3 regions of the Bacillus sp. SD127 genome follow, and region 3 is predicted to be linked to each of the others. Evidence: riboswitches for the same ligand, from Rfam matches in the RefSeq annotation. Region 3 holds a riboswitch; each other region holds the start of a gene.
The links. A riboswitch is a leader RNA that binds a small molecule or an ion and turns the genes downstream of it on or off. The one in region 3 is predicted to bind thiamine pyrophosphate.
Positions count from the first base shown of each region.

Region 1: it holds a riboswitch for thiamine pyrophosphate, as region 3 does, so the genes downstream of both, thiC (phosphomethylpyrimidine synthase ThiC) here and thiT (energy-coupled thiamine transporter ThiT) in region 3, are expected to answer to the same signal.
Region 2: it holds a riboswitch for thiamine pyrophosphate, as region 3 does, so the genes downstream of both, tenA (thiaminase II) here and thiT (energy-coupled thiamine transporter ThiT) in region 3, are expected to answer to the same signal.

Region 1 is NZ_CP191226.1:3,324,300-3,334,000, reverse strand. It holds rRNA gene ACQVGS_RS17490 (23S ribosomal RNA) at 1-684, shown strand, start outside; rRNA gene rrf (5S ribosomal RNA) at 791-906, shown strand; tRNA gene ACQVGS_RS17480 (tRNA-Asn) at 916-990, shown strand; tRNA gene ACQVGS_RS17475 (tRNA-Ser) at 996-1,087, shown strand; tRNA gene ACQVGS_RS17470 (tRNA-Glu) at 1,122-1,193, shown strand; tRNA gene ACQVGS_RS17465 (tRNA-Val) at 1,203-1,278, shown strand; tRNA gene ACQVGS_RS17460 (tRNA-Met) at 1,286-1,362, shown strand; tRNA gene ACQVGS_RS17455 (tRNA-Asp) at 1,376-1,452, shown strand; tRNA gene ACQVGS_RS17450 (tRNA-Phe) at 1,465-1,540, shown strand; tRNA gene ACQVGS_RS17445 (tRNA-Thr) at 1,546-1,618, shown strand; tRNA gene ACQVGS_RS17440 (tRNA-Tyr) at 1,641-1,725, shown strand; tRNA gene ACQVGS_RS17435 (tRNA-Trp) at 1,731-1,804, shown strand; tRNA gene ACQVGS_RS17430 (tRNA-His) at 1,829-1,904, shown strand; tRNA gene ACQVGS_RS17425 (tRNA-Gln) at 1,914-1,985, shown strand; tRNA gene ACQVGS_RS17420 (tRNA-Gly) at 2,035-2,109, shown strand; tRNA gene ACQVGS_RS17415 (tRNA-Cys) at 2,115-2,185, shown strand; tRNA gene ACQVGS_RS17410 (tRNA-Leu) at 2,193-2,281, shown strand; tRNA gene ACQVGS_RS17405 (tRNA-Leu) at 2,536-2,617, shown strand; gene spo0M (sporulation control protein Spo0M) at 2,716-3,492, opposite strand; gene ACQVGS_RS17395 (hypothetical protein) at 3,646-3,843, shown strand; gene ACQVGS_RS17390 (zinc-dependent alcohol dehydrogenase) at 3,884-5,020, opposite strand; gene ACQVGS_RS17385 (spore coat protein) at 5,041-5,400, opposite strand; gene ACQVGS_RS17380 (hypothetical protein) at 5,397-5,621, opposite strand; gene ACQVGS_RS17375 (Type 1 glutamine amidotransferase-like domain-containing protein) at 5,723-6,415, shown strand; TPP riboswitch at 6,484-6,591, shown strand; gene thiC (phosphomethylpyrimidine synthase ThiC) at 6,724-8,496, shown strand; gene ACQVGS_RS17365 (FbpB family small basic protein) at 8,639-8,824, shown strand; gene katA (catalase KatA) at 8,863-9,701, opposite strand, start outside.
Region 2 is NZ_CP191226.1:3,031,947-3,041,647, forward strand. It holds gene thiF (thiazole biosynthesis adenylyltransferase ThiF) at 1-903, opposite strand, end outside; gene thiG (thiazole synthase) at 900-1,670, opposite strand; gene thiS (sulfur carrier protein ThiS) at 1,667-1,867, opposite strand; gene thiO (glycine oxidase ThiO) at 1,867-2,976, opposite strand; gene tenI (thiazole tautomerase TenI) at 2,960-3,577, opposite strand; gene tenA (thiaminase II) at 3,555-4,262, opposite strand; TPP riboswitch at 4,343-4,451, opposite strand; gene ACQVGS_RS15885 (monovalent cation:proton antiporter family protein) at 4,514-6,358, opposite strand; gene prpE (bis(5'-nucleosyl)-tetraphosphatase PrpE) at 6,541-7,278, shown strand; gene ACQVGS_RS15895 (RluA family pseudouridine synthase) at 7,296-8,195, opposite strand; gene ACQVGS_RS15900 (NAD kinase) at 8,210-9,010, opposite strand; gene yjbM (GTP diphosphokinase) at 9,030-9,665, opposite strand; gene ACQVGS_RS15910 (UPF0738 family protein) at 9,694-9,701, opposite strand, start outside.
Region 3 is NZ_CP191226.1:1,090,840-1,100,540, reverse strand. It holds rRNA gene ACQVGS_RS05595 (23S ribosomal RNA) at 1-1,952, opposite strand, end outside; rRNA gene ACQVGS_RS05590 (16S ribosomal RNA) at 2,122-3,671, opposite strand; TPP riboswitch at 4,144-4,245, shown strand; gene thiT (energy-coupled thiamine transporter ThiT) at 4,346-4,924, shown strand; gene ACQVGS_RS05580 (GNAT family N-acetyltransferase) at 5,007-5,489, opposite strand; gene floT (flotillin lipid rafts scaffold protein FloT) at 5,516-7,045, opposite strand; gene ACQVGS_RS05570 (NfeD family membrane protein) at 7,064-7,588, opposite strand; gene ACQVGS_RS05565 (DinB family protein) at 7,757-8,245, shown strand; gene ACQVGS_RS05560 (MOSC domain-containing protein) at 8,251-8,829, opposite strand; gene gbsB (choline dehydrogenase) at 8,919-9,701, opposite strand, start outside.

The DNA of each region.
Region 1 (9,701 bases), 2.0 Mb from region 3:
GGCGGGGAGACAGTGTCAGGTGGGCAGTTTGACTGGGGCGGTCGCCTCCTAAAAGGTAACGGAGGCGCCCAAAGGTTCCCTCAGAATGGTTGGAAATCATTCGCAGAGTGTAAAGGCACAAGGGAGCTTGACTGCGAGACCTACAAGTCGAGCAGGGACGAAAGTCGGGCTTAGTGATCCGGTGGTTCCGCATGGAAGGGCCATCGCTCAACGGATAAAAGCTACCCCGGGGATAACAGGCTTATCTCCCCCAAGAGTCCACATCGACGGGGAGGTTTGGCACCTCGATGTCGGCTCATCGCATCCTGGGGCTGTAGTCGGTCCCAAGGGTTGGGCTGTTCGCCCATTAAAGCGGTACGCGAGCTGGGTTCAGAACGTCGTGAGACAGTTCGGTCCCTATCCGTCGCGGGCGCAGGAAATTTGAGAGGAGCTGTCCTTAGTACGAGAGGACCGGGATGGACGCACCGCTGGTGTACCAGTTGTTCTGCCAAGGGCATCGCTGGGTAGCTATGTGCGGACGGGATAAGTGCTGAAAGCATCTAAGCATGAAGCCCCCCTCAAGATGAGATTTCCCATTCCGCAAGGAAGTAAGATCCCTGAAAGATGATCAGGTTGATAGGTCTGAGGTGGAAGTGTGGCGACACATGGAGCTGACAGATACTAATCGATCGAGGACTTAACCTAATTTCTAATGATGTCACATCTGTTATCTAGTTTTGAGAGAATATCTCAAAAAAACTCTTGACTTTTCAAGATATACATAGTATAATGTTAAATGTCACTGAAATTGTCTGGTGATGATGGCGAAGAGGTCACACCCGTTCCCATGCCGAACACGGAAGTTAAGCTCTTCAGCGCCGATGGTAGTCGGGGGTTTCCCCCTGTGAGAGTAGGACATCGCCAGGCAGACTTCATTCCGCAGTAGCTCAGTGGTAGAGCTATCGGCTGTTAACCGATCGGTCGTAGGTTCGAATCCTACCTGCGGAGCCATTATTGGAGAGCTGTCCGAGTGGTCGAAGGAGCACGATTGGAAATCGTGTAGGCGGTCAACTCCGTCTCAAGGGTTCGAATCCCTTGCTCTCCGCCACTGATATTTATACATAATCACAATTGAAAGTCTGGGCCCGTTGGTCAAGCGGTTAAGACACCGCCCTTTCACGGCGGTAACACGGGTTCGAATCCCGTACGGGTCATTATATGATGGAGGATTAGCTCAGCTGGGAGAGCATCTGCCTTACAAGCAGAGGGTCGGCGGTTCGAGCCCGTCATCCTCCACCATTATCATCGCGGGGTGGAGCAGTTCGGTAGCTCGTCGGGCTCATAACCCGAAGGTCGCAGGTTCAAATCCTGCCCCCGCAACCAATTAAAATCAAATGGTCCGGTAGTTCAGTTGGTTAGAATGCCTGCCTGTCACGCAGGAGGTCGCGGGTTCGAGTCCCGTCCGGACCGCCATTTAAATAATAAGGCTCGGTAGCTCAGTTGGTAGAGCAACGGACTGAAAATCCGTGTGTCGGCGGTTCGATTCCGTCCCGAGCCACCACCTATGCCGGTGTAGCTCAATTGGTAGAGCAACTGACTTGTAATCAGTAGGTTGGGGGTTCAAGTCCTCTTGCCGGCACTGTTTTTTCAAAACTTAATGTGGAGGGGTAGCGAAGTGGCTAAACGCGGCGGACTGTAAATCCGCTCCCTCAGGGTTCGGCAGTTCGAATCTGCCCCCCTCCACCATTTATAGGGGCATAGTTTAACGGTAGAACAGAGGTCTCCAAAACCTCCGGTGTGGGTTCGATTCCTACTGCCCCTGCCAAATTTATGACATCTTGAGATTATGGCGGTTGTGGCGAAGTGGTTAACGCACCAGATTGTGGCTCTGGCACTCGTGGGTTCGATTCCCATCAATCGCCCCATATTATCATTGGGCTATAGCCAAGCGGTAAGGCAACGGACTTTGACTCCGTCATGCGTTGGTTCGAATCCAGCTAGCCCAGTCTCACTTTTTTATATCAATTGAATATAATGTATTAAGTCCCTTAAGATGCGGAAGTAGTTCAGTGGTAGAACACCACCTTGCCAAGGTGGGGGTCGCGGGTTCGAATCCCGTCTTCCGCTCCAATTACGGCGGCATAGCCAAGTGGTAAGGCAGAGGTCTGCAAAACCTTTATCCCCGGTTCGAATCCGGGTGTCGCCTTTCTTTTGCCGGGGTGGTGGAATTGGCAGACACACAGGACTTAAAATCCTGCGGTAGGTGACTACCGTGCCGGTTCAAGTCCGGCCCTCGGCACCAATTTTACTTACTTGATAAGTTAAATTGGTGTTTGTGCTTGAATATATAATGAAGCTAATCATATTAATGATCTACTTATGTAGATCATTTTTTTATTGTATGAAAGTGTCGATGTAAGCATTGGGCTGTATTTCATAAAAAGTCGCTTTAGCCCTTTATTATTATATTCCCCAAAAAACTTTTTTGAAATACATTGACACTTTATCATATCCATGATATATTTATATTCGTCGGTTAGATACGACGTAAAACTTGCCGGTGTGGCGGAATTGGCAGACGCGCACGACTCAAAATCGTGTTCCTTCTGGAGTGTCGGTTCGACCCCGACCACCGGTATACAAAAGAACCCCGTTTCTTACTTATGTAAGAAACGGGGTTTCGTTTTTATTAAAAGAAGGAGCCTATATTAATAAGCAGAGGCTCCTTTTTGTTATTTACTCAGCATATTGGTCGATGATCTCTTCTAAGACCTCTTCAAGTTGTTCGATATCATCAAGCTCTGATTGTCTGAAACGGACACGTACGAGCTGCTCTCCGTCATTATACATCTCTTCCAGCCATCCACGCAGGCCTCTTGCCCGGCGATCAACTTCGAAAATAATTTCTAAACCGTCTTCCTCTAAAAGAAAAATAAGCTCTAATTCATCAAGCATCTGACGGTAATAGCCTGATGTTGGAACAAACTCAAATTCTTGAACGAAAGGCAGACGGCGCTGGAAGTAAGATGCCTGTTCACAGTCTGCTTCGTTAAGACGGAAGCCAAGGTTCTCAATTGCTTCTAATACATTTTCAACCCAAGGATGTGCTTCTACGAAGATACGATCGTGATCTGATTTATCAATACCGCCTTGAATGTCAAGGTCTGTCACTACTGCGACTTCTACCTTCCCTACAGTAATCGGTGTATCAAGAGGCAGGATGAAGGAGAACGGAAATTGATGTTCTTCTCCAGGCTGAATGGTGAATGAACCAGTTACCCGAAAAGAATGAATTGTTGCGTGTTTCCGGTGCTCTTCATCGTCTTTTACAATGACATATCTTGTGTTGAGCTGTAAATCAATATAACGGATATCCTGGGCGATTTTCCCGCCTTTTACATGTACAGTTCCGCGGACTTCTTCTCCTGGACAATACGCATCTTTCTCCAAAATGGTATCGACTTTTGCTGCACCGATGCCGGCACTTGCGGCAAGTTTCTTAAAAAATGACATATTAGATCTTCCCCTTTTTCTTTTTCTCAACAGTTATACGTGGGAAGAAGGAAAAAAGGTTCATTTATTTTGAAATAAATGAACCTTTTTTCCTATATTCGTTTATCTGAGGGACAGACTAAAAGTGATGCTTAAGTATAGGAGGAGATATGAATGAATAAAGAAACGATGGTCGCTGATGAATTACATAGAATGTTTTTAGCTGGTGAGCTGCAAATCACAGTCGAGGAGGACATTAACAATCTTTCAGAAAGACTGAGAAGCGGTGAACTCAGATTAGACAGTTTGACCGGGGAAGATGCGTTTATAAAAGAAACAGTAAACGAAGCGTTAAGAAGAGTAGAGCAATAAAATAGAGAGACGGCTTCTCAAAATGAGAGACCGTCTTTTTTTATGGTTTAAGAAGAACTTTAATGGCTCCGTCTGTTTTCGTATCAAACACCTCATAACCGTGCTTTGCTTGATCTAACGGCAGAACATGGGTAATGATGTCGCCCGGATCTACTTTACCTGTAGCAATCAGTTCATACAGGTACGGCATATAATGAATGACGGGGGCTTGGCCGGTTCTAATATTTACGTTCCTTTGGAAGATGTCTCCGAATGGAAATGCATTGTATCTCATTCCGTACACACCTGTCACTTGAATTGTGCCGCATTTTCTGACAGCCTGTGCCGCCGTTACCAGCGCACCCATGGCTCCGCCGTGCATTTTAACACCGGTGGCGAGAAATTCAAGCGGGGACATTTTGCCGTCCATTCCGACGCAGTCGATGACGACATCTGCACCGCCCTGTGTGATTTCTTTCAAATATGAACCAGCGTTTTCATGATGCTCGAAATTAACGATTTCTACATTGTTTGTTTTTTTTGCGTGCTGAAGGCGATAGTCTACATAATCCACTGCAATGACTCTTTTGGCGCCTTTCATCCATGCGAATTTTTGCGCGAGCAGCCCGACAGGACCGCAGCCGAGAATAATGACGGTATTTCCCTCTTTTACTCCTGCGTTGTCTACGCTCCAATAGGCTGTCGACATAGCGTCTGAAAGCAATACTAATTTCTCATCTTCTACTTCACAGTCATCAGGCAGTTTAAAGGGAGTGAAGTTAGCATAGGGGACGCGCATGTATTCAGCCTGGCCTCCGGGATAGCCGCCTGCTGAGTCTGAATAGCCAAAATAAGCGCCGACTTCGCCGTTTGCATTTGAATTGTCACATTGGCTTTCAAGCTGGTTTTTGCAGAAAAAACATTCGCCGCAGCTGACGTTAAACGGTATGATGACACGATCGCCTTTTTTAACCTTGTGAACGTCGGGGCCTGTTTCTTCAACAATGCCCATTGGTTCATGGCCGATGATATAATCTTCAGGAAAATTGGGAACCATGCCGTGAATTAGGTGTAAATCAGATCCGCAGATTGCTGTGGTTGTCAGTTTGACGATGATATCATCAGGTTTTTTGATTTCTGGCGCTTTTACTTCTTTGACGCGGACGTCTTTAATGCCTTGATACGTAACAGCTTTCATTCATGATGTCTCCTTATTGTTTAGTGATCGGGCGTTGCGAATGTTCCGAGACGGTTCGTGTTATCGGGGAAAAGTTTTAGTCCGGCGATATCAACGGCTGTTTGTGCTGATTTCATATCGATTTGAAATTGTTTGTCCAAGTCAGAAGGGAAAAGCCAGCCTTTTTCCATCATGAGCTGTGATAGTTCTCCGTGCAGGTAAATAGCGGCGTCTAATTGATTGCGCAATGCTGTTCTGAGTTCTGGGCTTGCGGTTTCCGTGATGGCGACAGCATAATTTTTGATACCGGTTTTTACGGAAATTAAGAAATCTAGGGCAAGTGCTGAATCAGCAAGGTCAGGCATGCCTTTTGCGTTTTTCGGGTCTAAGAAATCGTTCAATGATAGTCACCTCCTGTTATTGTCGGGGCCTTTTGATAGAGGCTCTGAAGCTCAGTTACGTCCCGTACAGACTGCTGTACATCCTTCTCCATAAGGGCTCTCAGTTCCTGATCGAACACCAGTCCCTGCATCATTTTTGATTTAAGTAAACATACGGTTTTGAAGTTGAGGATTTCGTGTAAATCAACTGTTTCGTGGTTTGCCAAACGGTCTTGTTCCATTTTTTCGGTCACCTCCTGATTCAAAGGTATTTTTACCTTGTATCATGCTTTTATGCGAAAGTGCTATAATGGGTAAAATATTTTCTTGGGGGAGTCGGATGATGAAACAGATTATTGCGATGGGCGGCGGAGGTTTTTCAATGGAACCAGATCATCTGGTTCTTGATCAATTTATCATTAATCAGTCAAAGCAGCCCTCACCTCGCATTTGTTTTTTGCCAACGGCAAGCGGGGATGCGGAGAACTATGTTCAGCGGTTTTACCATGCTTTTCAAAAGCTTGATTGTGACCCGTCTCATTTGTCTTTATTTAAGCCGCCGACAACAGATTTAGCCTCCTTTATTATGGAGAAAGATGTGATTTATGTCGGCGGGGGAAATACAAGAAATTTGCTGGTGCTGTGGAAGGAGTGGGGACTGGATCACATATTGAAAAAAGCTTGGGAGAACGGGATTATTTTAGCGGGATTAAGTGCAGGTGCGATCTGCTGGTTTGAAGAAGGTGTGACGGATTCTGCCGGACCGCTGACCGGTTTGAAAAGCTTGGGTTTTTTGCAAGGCAGTTTTTGTCCTCATTATGATGGAGAAAAGGATCGGAGACCTACATATCATCACATGATATCAGAGAAAGCGTTGAGCAGCGGTTATGCGGCGGATGATGGAGCAGCTCTTCATTTTATTGATGATCATTTTTTTCAGGCTGTGAGTTCAAGATCTGATGCAAATGCGTATCAGGTGGTGCTTCATGAAAATGAAATCTCTGAAATAGCATTGCCGATTACATATTTGTCTTGAATTTGCTGAATATTTTATACATTGCTCTTTTTTTCAGTTTGTTTTTATGATACGATAAGTGCGAAATTAATAGTTACTGGGGGTGCCCGCTGACGGGCTGAGAGAGAAGATATGCTTCTTAACCCTTTGGACCTGATCTGGTTCGTACCAGCGTGGGGAAGTAGAGGAATTGTTTTTATTATTGCTGAATACTGCAATAATATGTTTCTTTCTGACTGTAACCGGGTTCATTCAATTGAATCCGGTTTTTTGTGCTGGTTATGGGCTTGATTTTGTCCTTTCAAACAAAGAGAGGGGAAGGATAAGTGATGCAAAATCATTCAGTGCAGCAAGCCAACATTTCCATTATGTCGAGTTTTTCGGGGAGTAAAAAAGTATATGTAGAGGGGGCTTCGCCGGATATTCAAGTGCCGATGAGAGAAATTGAACTCAGTCCGACAACAGGATCATTCGGCGAAGAGGAAAACGCGCCGGTTCGTGTCTATGATACAAGCGGACCGTATACGGACCCCGATGTAAAAATTAATATTCAAGAAGGTTTAAAACCGCTTCGGCACAAGTGGATCACTGGGCGCGGCGATGTTGAAGAATACAATGGACGTGCTGTGAAGCCAGAAGACAACGGCTATAAAAAGGCTAACCCTAATGTAAGCTATCCCGGGTTAAAACGGAAACCGCTGCGGGCGAAAACGGGCCAAAATGTCACTCAAATGCATTATGCGAAAAAGGGGATAATTACCCCTGAAATGGAGTTTATCGCTATTCGTGAGCATGTGTCTCCCGAATTTGTCAGAGATGAAGTAGCCAGCGGCCGGGCGATTATTCCAGCAAATATTAATCATCCGGAAAGTGAACCAATGATTATCGGCCGAAATTTCCATGTGAAAATTAACGCGAATATCGGGAATTCAGCAGTTACATCTTCGATTGAAGAAGAAGTGGAAAAAATGACGTGGGCGATTCGCTGGGGAGCAGATACGATGATGGATCTTTCCACGGGGAAAGATATTCATACGACGCGTGAATGGATTATCCGAAATTGCCCGGTTCCTGTTGGCACCGTTCCGATCTATCAAGCGCTTGAAAAAGTAAACGGTGTAGCGGAGGATTTAACGTGGGAAATCTACCGTGACACGCTGATTGAGCAGGCTGAACAGGGTGTGGATTATTTTACGATTCACGCGGGTGTTTTGCTGCGATATGTGCCGCTAACTGCTAAACGGACAACGGGAATTGTGTCACGCGGAGGAGCGATTATGGCACAGTGGTGTCTGGCTCATCATAAGGAAAGCTTTCTGTATACTCATTTTGAAGAAATCTGTGAAATTATGAAGACGTATGATATTGCCTTTTCTCTTGGAGACGGGCTTCGCCCAGGGTCAATTGCCGATGCCAATGACGAAGCGCAGTTTGCTGAATTAGAGACTCTCGGAGAACTCACGCAAATTGCCTGGAAGCATGATGTTCAGGTGATGATTGAGGGGCCGGGTCATGTGCCGATGCATAAAATCAAGGAGAACGTCGATAAACAAATGGAAATCTGTAAAGAAGCGCCTTTTTACACGCTAGGGCCGCTGACGACGGATATTGCACCGGGCTATGACCACATTACATCAGCGATCGGAGCGGCGATGATCGGCTGGTACGGTACGGCCATGCTGTGTTATGTGACGCCGAAGGAGCATCTCGGGCTGCCAAACCGTGAAGATGTGCGGGAAGGGGTTATTACATACAAAATTGCGGCGCATGCGGCTGACCTTGCAAAAGGGCATCCAGGAGCGCAAATACGAGATGACGCTTTATCAAAAGCCCGCTTTGAATTCCGCTGGCGAGACCAATTTAACCTCTCGCTTGATCCGGAAAGAGCGCTTGAATATCATGATGAGACCCTGCCTGCTGAAGGGGCGAAAACGGCTCATTTCTGTTCGATGTGCGGGCCGAAATTTTGCAGCATGAGAATTTCTCAGGATATCCGTGATTATGCCAAAGACAAAGAGCTTAATGAGTGGGATGCCATTCAGGAGGGCATGAAAGAAAAAGCCGAGGAATTTGTGAATCAAGGCAGCAAACTTTATAAGTAACAGTATAGAAAGTCATTGACAGGCCGAATTGAATACGTTTTAATATAGCTAATATACATTTCCAACATTTGCTGATCGGATCACCGAAGGCTCTTATCTTTTGAGATAAGAGCCTTTTTTATTTTTAAAGGAGGGAGAAATGATGGGAACCAAAAAAGAGAAAGGGAGAAGACGCTTCAGAAAACGAAAAACATATGGCAATCAGATGCTGCCGCTGGCGCTTCTTATTGAAAAGAACAAGCGGGAGATAATGAATAGTGAGGAGTTAATGGAAAAAATTTATATGAAGATTGACGAGAAGCATACGGCAATCCGTAAATCTATGTAAAAAACCCGCTGAATAACAGCGGGTTTTTTTCTATGCTATTAAACTTCTTTTTTAATCGGCAAACCTAAGCCCTCTGCTATGCGTCTTCCGTATTCAGGATCAGCTTTGTAAAAGTGCTCGATTTGGCGGAGTTTGATATCTTCTTTTTCTACTGGTTTCATTGCATTTACGATATTTTCTACAAGGCGTGTGCGTTCCTCTTCGCTCATTAAACGGTAGAGATCGCCTGCTTGTGTGTAGTGATCATTGTGATCGTAGCTTACGCTGTCAGCCATTCCTTGTACTGGATAAGCCGCTTGTTTATCCTCAGGTGACTCAGTCGGTCCGCCGAAGCTGTTTGGCTCGTAGTAGACGGAGCCGCCGCCGTTATTGTCAAAGCGCATTTGTCCGTCACGCTGATAGTTTCTTACTTCGTTGCGTGCGCGGTTGATCGGCAGGGCCTGGTGGTTTGCTCCCACACGGTAGCGATGCGCATCATGATACGCAAACAGACGCCCTTGAAGCATTTTATCCGGTGATACATCAATACCGGGGACCAGTGTTCCAGGTGAGAATGTTGCTTGTTCTACTTCTGCAAAGTAGTTTTCCGGATTTCTGTCAAGAACCATACGGCCGACTTCAATGAGCGGATAGTCTTTTTGAGACCATACTTTTGTGACATCAAACGGATCGAAGCGGTACGTATTTGCATCTTCTAAAGGCATGATTTGCACATATAATTTCCATGCAGGGAAATCGCCGTTTTCGATTGCATTGAACAGATCTTCAGTATGATAATCCGGGTTTTCACCGGCAATTTTTGCTGCTGTCTTCACATCAAGGTTCTTCACGCCTTGTTCTGTTTTAAAGTGATACTTGATCCATACGCCTTCGCCTT
Region 2 (9,701 bases), 1.9 Mb from region 3:
GCAGGAAATTAAATACGGATTCGCTGCTACTTCCAGCCCCGCCTGCCTCAGCTGCCCCGCCAACACGTCAAGATCTGCTTCTTTTGTGAAAGAGAATCTGATTTGCACCGTGTTTCTGCCGCACAATACTGCTGCTTTCGTTTGGTTTTCGTATGATAAAAACGGAAAATCCTTTGTGCCGCAGCTTGGACACGAGTCATCTTTAAGTCCCGCTGCTCTTACCTCTGACCGCTCATTGTTCCACAGGTCAAAGGAGCGCAGCACGGGCTCGCATTCCTCTCCCGTCAGCAGTTTCAGGGCGTCTGTCACCTGAAGGACAGCAACCTGCAGAACAGCTGGGCTGATAATGCCGGCTGTGTCGCATGTCGCACCGCCAATCGGAAGAGTATCGAGTAAACAATGAAGGCAGGGTGTTACTCCCGGCAATACAGTAAACGTGAGACCGTAGCTCCCTACACAAGCGCCGTAAAGAAACGGAATGCCTTCTTTCACCGCAGCATCGTTCACAATGAGCCGGGTTTCAAAATTATCGGCGGCATCTACAATGATTGATGCGCCGCGAATCAGCTCCGATACGTTTTCTGCTGTGACATCCATGACAAGTCCGGTCACATCCACATCACTGTTAATGGAACGAAGACGCTGCTCAGCAGCTGCTGCTTTCGGCAGTTCCTTTTTGACATCATTTTCTGTGTAAAGCTGCTGGCGCTGCAGATTGCTCCATTCGACGTAATCTCTATCGGCGATTTTCACCGATCCGACTCCCGCTCTCACCAGCATCTCTGCGCTGGCTGTTCCCAGTGCGCCGGCGCCGATGATCACAACGCGCGCCTCTCTCAGTTTCTTCTGGCCTTCGGGGCCGATTGGAGCAAACAGCTCCTGTCTGGAATACCTGTCCGTCATACAGGAAGACCTTCTCCCGGACTGCTAGCCGTCCCATATGACTTGGCTGGAATGCGGCCTGCTTCATAAGATAGACGTCCTGCTTCTACCGCGAGCTTCATGGCGTGTGCCATTTTCACCGGATCGTTCGCACCTGATACGGCCGTATTCAGCAGTACGCCGTCCGCTCCAAGCTCCATTGCATATGCCGCATCTTTTGGCGATCCGATTCCGGCATCCACGATGACAGGCACTTTCGCCTGTTCAATGATAAATGACAGATTCAGAGGATTTAAAATCCCCTGTCCCGATCCAATCGGAGAAGCCCCCGGCATAATGGCATGAACACCAAGCTCTTCAAGCTTTCTCGCCAGTACCACATCATCCGAAGTGTACGGCAGCACAATGAACCCTTCTTCAAGAAGCTGTTCAGACGCTTTTAACGTTTCCACAGGATCGGGCAGCAAGGAGCGGCTGCACCCGATGACTTCGACTTTAATCATGTCACAAAGCCCGGATGCCTTCGCAAGCCGTGCAATTCGAACTGCTTCTTCCGCCGTGCTGGCGCCTGCTGTATTTGGCAGAAGCGTATATTTTGATAAATCAAGCTGCTCCAGAAAATTAGGCTGAGACGCTTCAAAGATATTCATTCTCCGCACAGCAAATGTTAAAATATCAGACTCTGAAACAGCCACCGCTTCCTTTTGAATGTCAAACGATGGATATTTTCCCGTGCCCAGCAGCAACCTTGATTGAAATTGTTTCCCGCCAATTGTTAGCATTCTCATCCGCCTCCTACAAAATGGACAATTTCGATGACATCACGATCAGAAAGCTCTACCTCGTGATATTGTTCTTTACCGATAATTTCTTTATTTCTTTCAACGATCACGATTTTATTTTCAAGCTGATAAGACGCAAGCAAATCCTGAATCGTACCTGTGTCTCTATCCCACTCAACTTGTTTACCGTTCAGCTGAAGCATCATATCTGAACCGCCTCCTTGCGATCAATTCGAAAGGCGTGCAGCCAGTCTGCCTTGACCTCTTTATTCATAATGAGATCACCGATTAAAGCACCCGTTGCAGGAGCAAGCAGAATCCCGTTTCTGAAATGGCCCGCCGCAAATAAAATGCGGCTGTCCTCAGGGTGTCTGCCAATGTATGGTTTTCCGTCCTTTGTCCCCGGACGCAGTCCCGCCCAAAAACGATCAACCTTCATATTCTGAATCGCCGGCAACATCGTTTTCGCTTTTTCCATAACCGACTGAAGTCCGCCAAGATCCGGCTTATCGCTCCAATCACCAGGCTTCATCGTCGCGCCGACAACCAGTCTGCCGCTTTTTCTCGGTACGATATAGCAATGATCATGATAAAGTGTTTTTGTCAGCGGAATATCATCATTCCAAACAGACAGGCACTCTCCTTTTACAGGAAAAAATGACTGGTTCAACCCGAGCTGTTTAAAAAACATCCCGCTCCAGACCCCGCTGGCAACCACGACATGGTCCGCATGCACGTCACCGGAACCCGTTTTGATCAAAATGGATTCACCGCCACGCGTCACATCGAGAACGGGAGTATGCTCAAAAATATCCGTACCAAGCGCTTTAGCCGATTTAGCGTATGCCTTGCACACAAAATAAGGCTCAACATGAACATCGTCCTGAATAAAGCTCGCCCCGTAAATCTCACCGGCCGTATACGGCTCTTTTTCCAGCACTTCTTCTTTTGTATGCCAGCTGACAGTATGCAAATCGTCCATCCGTCTCAAGCGGGACACGTCTTCTTCGGAGAATGCAAGCTTAAACATACCGCCTTCATGCCTTCTGATATCAATGCCGGATAAGGCAAGTAGCTCCTCTCCAAGACCCTGATACAAACGCTGACTGTGCATGGCGAAATCAAAAAACGCATCCCGCTCCTCGCACTCGGCATGGGCGCCAAGCATCCCTGCCGCGGCGCTTGTTGTTCTGCCGCCGATTGTTCCGCTTTCAAGCAATGCGGTGTTTTTCTTTTCTTTTGCCAACTGATAAGCTATCGCGGAACCAATAATTCCGCCTCCAATGACAACTGCATCATAATGCCTTTTCATACTGAATCTCCTTTAGCTTGCGGGAATATCGTCTGGCAGCTTCCAAAGGATCATCGGAAGAAAAAATTCCGGACATGACAGCGATACCGTCTGAACCTGCTTGTTTCACTTCTCTTAATCTGGCAGGTGTCATTCCGCCAATTGCAATAACCGGAATCGAGATCCTCTGTTTGATTTCTGAAAGCAAAGACACGCCTCTGCCATCAAGGCCTTGTTTGCAATCCGTTTCAAACACATGGCCGAACAAAACATAATCAGCGTCTTCCTTTTCTGCCTGAAGCGCTTCCTCCAGTGAATGCACCGATCGCCCAATGTGCAGGTGAGGAAATCTGGCTCTTACTTGTTTCGGCGAAAAGCTGCTGCTCGGCAGCTGAACGCGGTGAATATTTGAAAAAAGCGCAATATCAACCCGGCCATTCATCACCAGCTTTTGCTTATCAACACCGCCTTCAGAAATAAGCTCCAGCAGTTTCAAAATGTCAGCCGCCGATTTAGACCGTTCACGAATATGGATGAAATCAACCTCATCCTGAATGGCTATAATTGATCTCATTAGATCTTCAACCGGCTTGCGGTCATCAGTTATGGCGTGCAGCTCCAAGCCCTTCCACCTCTTTTACGCCGCTGTCTGACCAGCCTTCTTTTCGATAAGCCATTCCCCAGAACTGATATTCATAATAGCTCGAAATAACGAAATTCTCTTTCATCTTGGCACGCACTTCCTCTGTGCTGTTTTCCGCCAGCTCATCCAGGCGGTTAATTTGTTCTTCCACCTGCTGTCTGAACCAGTCACCGCCGTATGTGCTAATCCACTTCTGGTAAATCGGATGCCCCGGATCACATGTCAGCAATTTCTCACCAACCTCATAATAAAGCCAATAGCACGGGAGAAGAGCTGCCAAGATTTCTGCAAAATTCCCGCTCAAAACCGAACGGTACATATGGGATGTATAGGAGTAAGCGGTAGGAGATGGCTTAAATGACTTCCGTTCTTCCTCACTGATTTCCAAAAGCTCCGTAAACTCGCGATGAAGCGCCATCTCCGCTTCATATGTACCTTGAGCATGGCTGGCCATGCGTCCTGTTGTATAAAGATCCTTTGCATAAGCGGCACCGAACGATTGCACCTTTGCAAAATGAGTTAAATAGTAAGAATCCTGAAGCACGTAATATTTAAAGCGGTCGATCGGGAGAGTTCCGTCACCGATCCCCTGAACAAATGGATGGACAAAGCTGCCTTCCCACCATTCTGCGGCTGCACTGCGGCATTCTTCTGAAAACTTCACACGTCATTCCCCCTGTCTGTTAATAAAAAAACCACTTTCCCGCAAGGAAAAGTGGTTTGGAATTGGCATAGTTGTATAACACAAATACCGCTCCACTTCCCTACGCAGGTCTGAACCTGTTCAAGTTATGAGGGTCTAAAAGTCACACTTTTATCTCAGCCCTTATAAAGGACACCCCTAGTGGTTTTACGAATACATATTGAATTGTTCTGCACCTCTATATTAACACGAATCCTTATTTGGTCAAGATATTATCCTTCCAATGTTTTCTTAAGATCCGTTACGTACCCGCGTGATCCGGTGACAATTAAGCGGTCTCCGATTTTCAGCCTTGTATCGCCGTGAGGAACAATGCTGTCGACACCTCGGAAAATCCTGACAAAAATCACATCGCCTGTTAAAGGGAATTCACGGAGAATCACGCCGTCGTATTTGCTGTTTTCCATATTAATTTGATACAGCGAGGACTCTTGGTTCGTGAGCAGTTTCATGACGCCAGGCGCTTCTATCAGCGCGCGAAGCAGCGTTTTGGTCGACAGCAAGATGGAAAAGATGCTGATGCCCTGCTCTTTCAATTTCGCTTCGTTCTCCGGTGATCCGGTGCTGGCAATGACTCTTTCTGTTCCTTTTTCTTTGGCGTATAGTGCGATGTCCGTATTCATGTCTTCATCCCCTGTCGCCACCACAAGGATTTCTGTATCAAATATACCGAGTGATTCAAGGGTTTGATGCTCATAATCAGAAATCGTTTCGACGGAAAATACTGAGTCTGACAGCTTTTCCTCAGCGTTTTCTTGATAAACGTGCACGACACGCACTTTATACTCGCTCTCAGGCAATTCAAGTGTCACAGGCAGTGTCATTTGATTAGCGCCGATAAATGTGATCTTCTTTTTCTCCTCCGGCTGCTCCTGTTTTTTGTACAGCTTTTTAAAACCGACCGGCGTAAAAATACTTGCAATAACCGCCACCAGCGTAAGCGCTCCTGACATATTTGCGCTGATTACATGAAGCTGCTGGCCGATTGTCGCAGCGGCAATCACAAGAGAAAGCGTTGATGTCAGCAGGAAACCAGACGCCAATATTGTGCGGTTATCATACCATTTCTTCAAGTACAGGACAGGAAGAATTTTGCTTACTAACAGCGCCATAAGCAACAGCGGAATCATCACTAAAATTTTCGGGTCCTGAAAAAGTGTCCAAATATCCAATTTTACACCGACCATCACAAAGAAAATCGGTATTAAGAACCCGTAGCCGAAGGAATCAAGCTGCTGAACCAGTTCCTTGTTCGGCGAGAGCAGGGAAACAAGCACGCCCGCTAAGAAAGCGCCGAGAATATTTTCTGCCCCCAGTGATTCAGACAGAGCCACCAGTACGATAATTAAGGTGAAAATAGCACGAGTCCCGATCTGGATCGTCCCTTTTGACATGGATTGAACAAAAGAACGGTGTTTGAAGACCCGGCCGAAGAAGTAAAGCACTACTCCGGCTGCGAACAGGATCATCAAGAGCCACATGTTTCCGCTGTCCTCTCCGTATAGAGAAGAAAATACAGCAAGAAGAATCATAGTGACCAAGTCAGCAATCACAGCAACAAGCAGGATAATCTGCCCGATGTTTGAATCCATGATCCGTTCTTCCTTTAAGGTTGGAACAACAACACCTAACGAAATCGTAGAAATAATAAGCGTCATTAAAAAAGCATTTTGGATAAATCCGGCCAAGACGAACCCATAGGACAGCAGCAATGATAAAATAAAAATACCGATAAAAATAATGGATGCTGTGACAAATGTATTGGGTGCTTCCTTGCCGTTTTGCAGAAACTGTTTTTTCTTTCCTCTCTCAAAGGATGAAAAATCAATTTCAAGCCCGCTTAAAAACATTAAAAAGATAAATCCCAGCATAGAGAGCGTCTGAAGCCAAGTATCACCCTCCACAACTAAATTAAGACCGCTTTTTCCTATAATCAATCCCATAATAATTTCAGCAACTACAACAGGGATGCTGAGTTTAAACCGATGCAAAAGGATGGGAGTTAAAAATGCAACGATAAGTACGACAACTAATGATGCGACAGATGTATGCGCCATAATCTGAACCTCCTTTTAAAAAAACATAACGCGATTTTAACAAGGGTGATGATGAAAAATAAAGTAATAAGGTCTCATTTTTTTCAGAAAATGATTCTTCTATAATTTGCACATAAAAGCTGGTGATGACTCACAGCAATTTGCTTCATAATAAATAAAATCATGAGTAAGGAGGATGCTGCATGGCTTACTACGATATCATCAGCGATATTCATGGCTGCTATGATGAAATGACAGCCCTGATAGAAAAACTTGGATACACAATAAAAAATGGATTGCCTGTACATGATGAAGGCAGGATGCTTGTTTTTGCCGGGGATTTGACAGACCGAGGCCCTAAATCAATTGAAGTCATCCGCTTTGTAGCCGGCGCTTATGAACAAGGAGCAGTGCGTTATGTCCCGGGAAATCATTGCAACAAGCTGTACCGCTACTTAAAAGGAAATCCCGTTAAAGTGATGCACGGTCTTGAAACAACTGCGGCAGAGCTTAAAGCACTTTCTGAAGAAGAAAGAAGAAAAGTCAGCGAACAATTTATGAAGCTTTATGAAACTGCGCCGCTTTACGACATCTTACATAATGGAGAATTGGTTGTCGCCCATGCTGGCATAAAGGCTGACGATATCGGCAAAAACACAAGGAGAGTAAAGGACTTTGTACTTTACGGCGATGTGACGGGTGAAACGTATCCGGACGGCAGACCCGTCAGGAGGGATTGGGCCGCCGCCTATAACGGGAAAGCATGGGTTGTATACGGACACACACCTGTTAAAGAGCCCCGCATCATAAATCGCACCATTAACATTGATACAGGCTGTGTGTTTGGGAATGAACTGACGGCCTTGCGTTTTCCCGAACTGGAGACAGTCTCCGTTCCAAGCTCTATGCCCTATGACGAATCTAGATTTCGCCCCATATAAAAAAGGAGAGAATCGTTTTAATGATTCTCTCCTTTAACTAATTCTTGCATATCGTGCGGCAGAGCCGCATGAAACGTCATTTTCTCCTGCGTCAGCGGGTGGATAAACGACAGCTGCTCACTGTGCAGCGCCTGCCTGTCAATCTTTTGTCTCGTTCCGCCGTACAACGTATCGCCGCACAGCGGGTGTCCGAGATAGCTCATATGGACGCGAATCTGGTGGGTCCGCCCTGTCTCAAGCTGCAATGCCACCGAGGTTAAGTCATCTGTTATACGTGTGACACGAAAGTGAGTAACAGCCTTCTGACCGCCCGGTGTCACCATCCGTTCAATGATACTGTCAGGATGTCTGTCAATCGGGGCGTCTATCTTTCCCTCTGTCTCTGTCATACGTCCATGCACAACCGCAACATATCTGCGTTTCACAAGGCCGTTTTTTTGCGCCGACGATAAAATGGAGTGGGCAAAGCGATGTTTGGCAATCAGCATGACACCAGACGTGTCCCGGTCTAGCCGGGTGACAAGATGCACCGTGGCCCGCACTCCGTTTTTTTGGTAGTGATGGATGATGCCATTTGCTATGCTTCCCGCCGGGTGCTCTCGCGACGGAATAGATGACACATACGGCTGTTTGTTTATCACAAGCACGTGTTCATCCTCATACAGAATATCGAGCGGAACTGGCTCGGCCAAAAGCGTCTCGCTCACCTGTTCCTCAGGAAACTTTACAACAAGAAGGTCTCCCTCTCTCAATACGTATTTAACAGTCACATGCTTACCGTTAATGAGAAGATCTCCTCCGCTAAACTTGATGTCGGTCAGCAGACGTTTAGAAATCCCCAGCTCGCCCGCATATTCCTTTAAGGTCATTCCGTCTTCAGCGGAAGTGATGTTCTTTTCAATAATAAATTGCTCCACGATACGTCCTCTTTCTACTCACCTTTTCCGATAAATGAATCCTGGACTCTTTTCCAAAACGGAAACGGACGGAATCTTGCAAATCTTACATTTTCGGATGCAACCTGGCAGCGGATGGACTTTACATCCTTATGAAGCAGAGTTAAATGGTCAATTGTTACTTGAAAGTCAACTTCGTTTCTCGGTTTAATCATGCAATCATGATGGGATGGGAGAAGGAGCGGTGATCCGACCGTCCGGAATACGCGGTTATTGATAGATGCCATTTCCGCCAGCTGAATCGCTCTGATGGATGGATGGATAATCGCTCCGCCCAGCGCTTTATTATAGGCTGTGCTCCCAGAAGGCGTTGACAGGCAAAGGCCGTCGCCTCGGAACGTTTCAAAGAGCTGCCCTTTGATTTCCACATCCGCCACAAGGCTTCCTTCTATGCTTTTAATCGTACATTCATTTAACGCCAAATATCTTTCCTCCCGCTCATTTTCATGATAGGTCACTACCACTTCAAGGAGCGGATATTCCACAGTATGATACGGTGTTTTCGCAATTGCGAGCACGAGTTTTTCAATTTCATGAGGAACCCAGTCCGCATAAAACCCAAGATGACCCGTGTGAACGCCGACAAAAGCCGTTTTATCTAACCTGTCGCTGTATCTGTGAAAAGCGTATAAGAGCGTCCCGTCGCCCCCGACTGAAATGACGATTTCCGGTTCATTTTCATCCAGTTCCATGTCAAAATCCAATAAATACGCCTGTATTTTGCTTTTCAGCGTATCAGAAACATTATCTCCTTTTGACGATACGGCAAATTTCATGCTTTTTCTTCCCCTTTACCTATTGATGCTCGCTTCCTTTTTTCTTTCTAGAAAAGGCAGCTTGAGCTTCCTGTATTTCACCCTTGATCTCCGACATCTCTTCATCAAGCCGCGAAGCCGCTTCAGAAGCGCGCTGAAGCCTCAGTTTTACTTTTTCAGGAATGTTTCCGCTGTATTTATAATTTAATGAATGCTCAATGGTCGCCCAAAAATTCATCGCCAGCGTACGGATCTGTATTTCAACAAGAACATGTTTCTCTCCGGATATCGTCTGCAAAGGATACATCACGACAAGGTGATATGACCGATACCCGCTCTCTTTATGTTCTGCAATATAATCTCTCTGATCCACAACGGTGAAATCTTTTCGGGCAAACAGCATTTCCTTTACAAATTGGATGTCATCGACAAATTGGCACATGATCCTAAGGCCTGCGATATCCTGCATGGTTTCAATTTCATGTAACGGTATGCTTTTCCGTCTGGCTTTTTCGAGTATACTCGCCACAGGCTTGACGCGTCCTGTCACAAACTCAATCGGTGAATGGTCATCCTCATATTCATAAAGCGTGCGGATCCCCTTAAGCTTCACTTTTAATTCTTCAACAGCCTGGCGGTACGGCACTAAAAAACGCTCCCATTGCTTGTCATCCATCATACATCCCCCAATTCAGCACCAGTTTCTATAGAA
Region 3 (9,701 bases):
ACCGTTATAGTTACGGCCGCCGTTTACTGGGGCTTCAATTCGCACCTTCGCTTACGCTAAGCGCTCCTCTTAACCTTCCAGCACCGGGCAGGCGTCAGCCCCTATACTTCGCCTTACGGCTTCGCAGAGACCTGTGTTTTTGCTAAACAGTCGCCTGGGCCTATTCACTGCGGCTCTCTCGGGCTTGCACCCTAACAGAGCACCCCTTCTCCCGAAGTTACGGGGTCATTTTGCCGAGTTCCTTAACGAGAGTTCTCTCGATCACCTTAGGATTCTCTCCTCGCCTACCTGTGTCGGTTTGCGGTACGGGCACCTCTCACCTCGCTAGAGGCTTTTCTTGGCAGTGTGGAATCAGGAACTTCGCTACTATATTTCGCTCGCCATCACAGCTCAGCCTTATGGGAAACGGATTTGCCTATTTCCCAGCCTAACTGCTTGGACGCGGATATCCAATACCGCGCTTACCCTATCCTCCTGCGTCCCCCCATTGCTCAAATGGTGAGGAGGTGGTACAGGAATATCAACCTGTTGTCCATCGCCTACGCCTTTCGGCCTCGGCTTAGGTCCCGACTAACCCTGAGCGGACGAGCCTTCCTCAGGAAACCTTAGGCATTCGGTGGAGGGGATTCTCACCCCTCTTTCGCTACTCATACCGGCATTCTCACTTCTAAGCGCTCCACCAGTCCTTCCGGTCTGGCTTCACAGCCCTTAGAACGCTCTCCTACCACTGTTCGAAGAACAGTCCGCAGCTTCGGTGATACGTTTAGCCCCGGTACATTTTCGGCGCAGAGTCACTCGACCAGTGAGCTATTACGCACTCTTTAAATGGTGGCTGCTTCTAAGCCAACATCCTGGTTGTCTAAGCAACTCCACATCCTTTTCCACTTAACGTATACTTTGGGACCTTAGCTGGCGGTCTGGGCTGTTTCCCTTTCGACTACGGATCTTATCACTCGCAGTCTGACTCCCAAGGATAAGTCATTGGCATTCGGAGTTTGACTGAATTCGGTAACCCGGTAGGGGCCCCTAGTCCAATCAGTGCTCTACCTCCAAGACTCTTACCTTGAGGCTAGCCCTAAAGCTATTTCGGAGAGAACCAGCTATCTCCAGGTTCGATTGGCATTTCACCCCTACCCACACCTCATCCCCGCACTTTTCAACGTGCGTGGGTTCGGGCCTCCATTCAGTGTTACCTGAACTTCACCCTGGACATGGGTAGATCACCTGGTTTCGGGTCTACGACCACGTACTCATGCGCCCTATTCAGACTCGCTTTCGCTGCGGCTCCGCATCTTCTGCTTAACCTTGCACGGGATCGTAACTCGCCGGTTCATTCTACAAAAGGCACGCCATCACCCATTAACGGGCTCTGACTACTTGTAGGCACACGGTTTCAGGATCTCTTTCACTCCCCTTCCGGGGTGCTTTTCACCTTTCCCTCACGGTACTGGTTCACTATCGGTCACTAGGGAGTATTTAGCCTTGGGAGATGGTCCTCCCGGATTCCGACGGAATTTCACGTGTTCCGCCGTACTCAGGATCCACTCTGGAGAGAACGAAGTTTTGACTACAGGGCTGTTACCTCCTATGGCGGGCCTTTCCAGACCTCTTCATCTACCTCGTTCCTTTGTAACTCCGTATAGAGTGTCCTACAACCCCAAGAGGCAAGCCTCTTGGTTTGGGCTAATCCCGTTTCGCTCGCCGCTACTCAGGGAATCGCATTTGCTTTCTCTTCCTCCGGGTACTTAGATGTTTCAGTTCCCCGGGTCTGCCTTCTCATATCCTATGGATTCAGATATGGATACCACTCCATTACGAGTGGTGGGTTTCCCCATTCGGAAATCTCCGGATCAAAGCTTGCTTACAGCTCCCCGAAGCATATCGGTGTTCGTCCCGTCCTTCATCGGCTCCTAGTGCCAAGGCATCCACCGTGCGCCCTTTCTAACTTAACCGTTAAAAAGAATCACTATGTGATATCTTGTGTTACTAATTGAATGTGATGTCTACTGTTATCTAGTTTTCAAAGAACACGTTTCGAAGGAATGATCCTTCAAAACTAAACAAGACAGGGAACGTTCTGTTTATAAGACCCAAGGTCTTATATTCCGTAAATATCCTTAGAAAGGAGGTGATCCAGCCGCACCTTCCGATACGGCTACCTTGTTACGACTTCACCCCAATCATCTGTCCCACCTTCGGCGGCTGGCTCCATAAAGGTTACCTCACCGACTTCGGGTGTTACAAACTCTCGTGGTGTGACGGGCGGTGTGTACAAGGCCCGGGAACGTATTCACCGCGGCATGCTGATCCGCGATTACTAGCGATTCCAGCTTCACGCAGTCGAGTTGCAGACTGCGATCCGAACTGAGAACAGATTTGTGGGATTGGCTTAACCTCGCGGTTTCGCTGCCCTTTGTTCTGTCCATTGTAGCACGTGTGTAGCCCAGGTCATAAGGGGCATGATGATTTGACGTCATCCCCACCTTCCTCCGGTTTGTCACCGGCAGTCACCTTAGAGTGCCCAACTGAATGCTGGCAACTAAGATCAAGGGTTGCGCTCGTTGCGGGACTTAACCCAACATCTCACGACACGAGCTGACGACAACCATGCACCACCTGTCACTCTGCCCCCGAAGGGGACGTCCTATCTCTAGGATTGTCAGAGGATGTCAAGACCTGGTAAGGTTCTTCGCGTTGCTTCGAATTAAACCACATGCTCCACCGCTTGTGCGGGCCCCCGTCAATTCCTTTGAGTTTCAGTCTTGCGACCGTACTCCCCAGGCGGAGTGCTTAATGCGTTAGCTGCAGCACTAAGGGGCGGAAACCCCCTAACACTTAGCACTCATCGTTTACGGCGTGGACTACCAGGGTATCTAATCCTGTTCGCTCCCCACGCTTTCGCTCCTCAGCGTCAGTTACAGACCAGAAAGTCGCCTTCGCCACTGGTGTTCCTCCACATCTCTACGCATTTCACCGCTACACGTGGAATTCCACTCTCCTCTTCTGCACTCAAGTTCCCCAGTTTCCAATGACCCTCCCCGGTTGAGCCGGGGGCTTTCACATCAGACTTAAGGAACCGCCTGCGAGCCCTTTACGCCCAATAATTCCGGACAACGCTTGCCACCTACGTATTACCGCGGCTGCTGGCACGTAGTTAGCCGTGGCTTTCTGGTTAGGTACCGTCAAGGTACCGCCCTATTCGAACGGTACTTGTTCTTCCCTAACAACAGAGCTTTACGATCCGAAAACCTTCATCACTCACGCGGCGTTGCTCCGTCAGACTTTCGTCCATTGCGGAAGATTCCCTACTGCTGCCTCCCGTAGGAGTCTGGGCCGTGTCTCAGTCCCAGTGTGGCCGATCACCCTCTCAGGTCGGCTACGCATCGTTGCCTTGGTGAGCCATTACCTCACCAACTAGCTAATGCGCCGCGGGTCCATCTGTAAGTGGTAGCCGAAGCCACCTTTTATGTTTGAACCATGCGGTTCAAACAAGCATCCGGTATTAGCCCCGGTTTCCCGGAGTTATCCCAGTCTTACAGGCAGGTTACCCACGTGTTACTCACCCGTCCGCCGCTAACATCAGGGAGCAAGCTCCCATCTGTCCGCTCGACTTGCATGTATTAGGCACGCCGCCAGCGTTCGTCCTGAGCCAGGATCAAACTCTCCGATAAATGGATCGCAGATTAAGTTCACCACATCCTGTGGCAACATCTGCGTGATCTGCATCGTGCAGACCTCAGTTTGACTGACTACGCACATTGCTGTGCGATTTATAATAAAACTTGAATTAACAGGTACGTTTTGTCTTGTTTAGTTTTCAAAGATCATCACCGCTCTCAATGAAGCAACTTTACCAATATAACACTCAGCTTCTTAATTGTCAACAACTTTTTTAAAAGTTGTTTAAAGCTTCTTGTTTTGTCTGCTGTTCATCAGCGACGTTTAATAATATAACACCTATAATTATTTATTGCAATAGTTTTTTAAAAAAATCTATAAAACAATAAAACTGTAATCTTTCTTTATTCTATCTAACTTGTAATGCTTTATAAAACATTTATCTATTAAAGAACATTTACTACAGGCAATGTCATCTTGTTGTTTTAACCTTTTTCTTGTATAGTAGAAACGAACTAAATATCCGATGACCACAAGGGGAGCATAAAAGCTGAGAGTGAGCGGTTTCGTTCTGACCCTTTGAACCTGTTAGTTAACGCTGGCGTAGGGATGTGGCAAAGTCAAATGAATTGCAGATTGTAAAGCAGTGCGTGGAACTTTCCTCATCCTTCCGCGTGCTGCTTTTTTGTTGTCCTTTTGGATTGTCTATCGATGGAAGGGGATTTTTATGGCTCAATCAAGACAACTGGTACGTCTTATTGAAATTGCAATCATGACTGCTGCTGCTGTCATTTTAGACATCGTTTCCGGAATGTTCCTCCGTATGCCTCAAGGAGGGTCGGTATCCATCATGATGATTCCGATTTTTTTGATTTCTTTTCGCTGGGGAGTTAAAGCGGGGCTTACAACCGGTCTATTGACAGGTCTCGTTCAAATTGCGATCGGAAATCTATTTCTTCAGCACCCTGTTCAGCTGTTGCTTGATTACATGGCAGCGTTCGCCGCTGTCGGCATAAGCGGCTTTTTCGCTTCCGCTGTCCGCAAATCCGCCTTATCAAAAGCAAAAGGGAAATTGATCGTATCAATTATTTGCGCAGTTTTTATCGGCAGTTTTCTGCGTTATGCTGCACACGTGATTTCAGGGGCTGTATTTTTCGGCAGCTTTGCACCAAAAGGAACGCCGGTATGGCTCTACTCATTAACTTATAATGCTACTTATATGATTCCGTCATTCATCATCTGTGCGATTGCCCTTTGTTTATTGTTCATGACAGCTCCGCGCTTGCTGAAAACCGAAAAGGCTTAATCTAACAACCCCCAGCGGCCGTTCCGCTGGGGGTTGTTTTTTATCTTCCGTTAAGCAGATTTTTTAATGAAGCAAGATCCGGTCAGCCGAATCCTATTTCTTTCATGCTTTCTCCTGCGATTTCAAAACTATCCTCGGCTGCTCTTTCAGGTGAAATCGACTGATAAAAATTAATCGAAGGATTCTCTTCTACGACCCAAACAAACATGCTCGTAAAGCCCTGATCAAGCAAAAAATCTGTATCCTTTGTCAAAAGCGCTCTGCCTGCACCTTGCCGCTGTTTTTCTTTTAAAAGGTAAATGGCATACAACTCTCCGTCATAGCCTTTCTGCTCTGAACGAATTGAACCAAAAGATGCAAAGCCGAATACCGAGCCTTTTTCATCTTCTGCCACAAAAACCCCCTTTAATGAACGGCTTTTCCATTTGGCTTCAAAATCCTTGTAGTTCAAACCATTTAAGTATTCAGCGGAGACAATGCCGCTGTATGTTGTCACCCAGCTGTCAACATGCACTTTTGCGATTGCCTTTATATCATCTAGTCGTGCTTCTCTTATAGTCACCATTCATTCTCTAATCCTTTCCGCAATGGTTATTCAGATTTTTGAACAGGTTTTGTTTCTTTTAATTCATTTGTCAGTTCGTTGATGCTCTGTTTGATGTTGCCTTTTCCTGAAAAGTTCTCAATCATTTCTTTTACGTCGATTCCCGAAGACGCTTTTAAGCTTTCTTGCAGACTGGACATTAAATTTGTCGCATAGCTTGTGACTTTGTTGGCGCCGCTTGAATCACCGTTTCCTCCTGTATCAACAACGGTGATCTTATCAATATTTGAAAGCGGTGCTGATACCTGTTTCGCGTATTCCGGAAGCATTTTGACAATCATATCGAAAATCGCAGCCTGACCGTACTGCTCAAAGGCAGCGGCAATTTTTTCTTTCGCTTCCGCTTCCGCAAGACCTTTTAAGCGAATAACCTCAGCCTCTGTCTCACCTTTTGCTTTTTCAGCTTCTGCTTTTGCAAGGCCGTCAATTCTGACCCTTTCAGCTTCAGCCTTCGCCATCGCTTCTATGCTGTATTTCTTGGCATCGGCTTGGGCTAGCTGTTTGGCTTTTTCAGCAGCGGCAGATTGCTCAACTGAATAGCGGTCTGCATCGGCTTTTTTCTTCACTTCAGAATCATACTGGCGTTCACGGCGGAGAATTTCTTTTTCTTCTAATTCAATTTGTTTTTGGCGTTCTATAATCTTGACCTGCATTTCCTGCTCAGTCACCTGCTGGCGTGCTTTGGCTGTTTCCAAATCGTATGCCTGGTCAGCGTTGGCTTTTGCTGTATCTTGATCTCGCCGGTATTCAGCCATTTTAAGCTGATTGATTTTTTCAGCTTCAGCAATTTCCGTCGCTCGTTCAAGCTCTGATTTTTTGGCTTCTTTATCGGCTTCCGCCCTCTTAATTCTTGTTTCTTTATCGGCCTCTGCGGTTGCAATGTCAGCATCACGTTTTACCTGCGCAATTCTCGGTTTACCTAGTGATTCAAGATAGCCGTTTTTATCACGGACATCTTTAATGGTAAAGGAGACAATCACAAGACCCATCTTCGCAAGATCCTGTGAAGCGACACGCTGCACTTCTTGAGAGAATTTTTCGCGGTTTTTATAAATTTCTTCTACTGTCATAGACCCGAGAATGGAACGGAGGTGGCCTTCCAGTACCTCACGGGCCTCCTGCTCACGGTCTTCTTTTGACTTTCCTAAAAATTGTTCGGCTGCTGTGGCGATTTCTCCAATAGAGCCGCCGATTTTAATAATTGCAGTTCCGTCTGCCATTACAGGCACACCTTGCTCGGTATACACTTCAGGTGTCGATACATCGAGTTTGCTTGATAACAGACTTAGCGGCTCAGCCTGCTGAAAAACCGGAAGAACAAAGGTTCCTCCTCCGCGAACAATCTTCAGGCGGTTGCCTCCCTCATCAACGTGAACATTTTTATTTCCAAGATAACTTCCTGTAACAATTAACGCTTCATCAGGCCCTGCCGTACGATATTTTGTAATAAATACCGCTATAAGTGCGATGAGTAAAAAGAATACAACTGCGATGACGATGATAATCGGCATTGTCATATGACATTCCTCCTTATTTTATAAAGGTTCATGCGGAGTAACTGAAAGAACTCCTTTTTTGACATCCACAACTAAGACGACTGTTCCGTAACTGATCTGTTCATTTTCAAAGCTGATCGCTGATTTTGAAATCGTACCGCCTATCCCTTCAATCAGTACTTCTCCAAATCCATCAACCGGAACAGCGGTTATGACTTTTCCGAGTCTGCCTCTAAGATCCTCTTCCCGATAAGTCAATGATTCTTCTGCCGATGATAAAGGGACAAGCACAAATAAATGGAGCAATATCACCAGCAGCACCGAAAGAAGACAGGATATTAGAGCAATAATCAGGCTGGAGAGGGGGAAAACTGTTTCGCCTATATATCCAGATGCGGAGAAAAATGTGAAAAATGAGAGCACCAATGTCGGGTGTAATAACGGAATAGCTTCGGACAGCCCTTCAAACACATCTCCGAAAAATAAAAATAGCAGCGTGAGGCTTCCGGCTATGATAAGGGTGTAAAGGTAAATCGTTTGGACAGGAATACCGTATAACTCCAATTTTCTCATCCTTTCTAAGCTGCTACTTTAACCGACGGCCGTCGTTACCTTTTATACGAGATACAGAGGAAAAGGTTTCAAAATTTTTCGATAAATGCTTCCCCGCGAAGCACTTTATAAATGATAAATGCTCTTATATATGGTAATGTTTTTTCAGGAGGAGATATGATGAGTATCTTTAATGAAGCCAGATTAGAAACATGGAATGAAGTAAAAGGACTTTCCGATGAAAGGCTGAATCAGAAGCCTTCTTCTGATGAATGGAGTATACGGGAAGTTCTTGATCATTTGAAGAAAATTGATATGACCGCCCAAAACATGCTGAAAGAACGAGTAAAGGAAGCGCCTGTTAAGGAGATTGAGGAAAAACCGCTTACGGCCGCACAGGATAGAAGCAATAAACGGAAAGCGCCGGCCCATCTTGAACCGGATCATGATTTTATTTCAGGCAGCCAAATGAAACGGGAGCTTGATGTTGTAAGGGAGCAGCTGACAGCTGTTATTGCCTCTCTTAAAGAAGAAGATTTTGAGAGAGTATTGCCGCATCCCTTGTTTCAAGAGCTGACCGTCAGACAATGGATCGAATTTATCGGCCATCACGAAAAACGCCACCTCAGCCAGATCAAAGAAATTAAAGAGAAAATAGAAAGAGTCTGATTTATTCAGACTCTTTCTGCTTTTTGTTTGATGTTCCGCTGGTATGAATGAACGATTATTTCGTCACCCGCATACACGGCACCGGGTCTCTCGACAATACATACAATGCCCCTTATCCCCAACGCATGGCGGACAAAAGCCGGTGCAAGCTTTGGCTTGTCCGGATAATAAGACTGGATGACTTCACCCGGCTGGATACATGGATCATTTTCTCCCTCACACAGTAAAGCGGCGCCGCTCGGAAATATAAGCCGGCTTCCTTCTTTTAATGTTGTGAAATCAGGTATACCGCTAATTGCAACATTTGCACCGAGCCATTCGGGAAAAATACGCGGGACTCCCATTTTCAAAGCAATTTCGTCACATTCTTCTGTTGAAACAATTGAAATTTGTCTGCGGTTAAAAATTTCTGTTCCTCTTGAAAACATTGGCTCTCGGGCCCCAGCTTTTTTTGTCAGGCCGAAATGTAAGTCGCCGGGAATGCCGCCATAATCAAAATCGAGCTTGTCCATTTGTTTTGTTACAAAGCTTTCTGTATCTGCAACATATAAGCCTTCCGTTTTTGCGGTCATGCGTTTCCACATAAGCTTGCACCGTCCTTCATCTCTAGGATTGTCACTTATGTTCAATTATCCAAAAAAATCCCGCTCTGTAAAGGAGCGGGATCATCGCATTATACAGTTTTTGGCGTAAGATTAAAGCAGCGCTTGTAGATCCAGTTATATGCTTTCTCATTTAAATCTCTAGGATTTCCGAAGGTTTGCGGATCTTTCATTGCTTCTTTTGACAAGCGCTCGATCATGTCCGGCGATACCCCTTGTTCTTCTAAAGTCGGTACTTCTAACTCTTTCACAAGATCGTACATCCAGTTGACAGATGCTTTTGCAGCTTCTTCTGTTGTCATATTGCTTGTATCAATGCCGAACGCTTTTGCGATACGGGCAAATTTCTCCGGATAGCCCTTCCAGTTGTATTCCATAACAGGGCCCATCATTGCCGCTACACATTGGCCGTGAGCGACAGGGATGATACCGCCGAGTGTTTGGCTCATGGCGTGAGCAGCACCCGCTGATTCACTGCCGTAAGAAAGACCGGCAAGCATAGCAGCTTGCGCCATTCCGTATCTGGCTTCGAGATCTTCTCCGTCAGCAAATGCTCTCTTAATGTAGTGAGCGGCATATTCAATCGCCATCAACGCCACTGCGTCTGTAATCGGCTGCGCAAATTTCATTGTGTAGCACTCAATGGCGTGAGCAAGAGCATCAATCCCCGTCATTGCTGTTACGTGCGGCGGCATTGAGACGTGAAGCTCTGGGTCAATCACAGTCAAATGCGCAGCAATCAGCGGACCGCCTGTGTTAAATTTGAATTCTCTTTCTTCATCTGTAATAACCGCCCATTGCGTCACCTCTGAGCCTGTTCCAGCCGTTGTCGGAATTGTCGTAAGCGGAGGAAT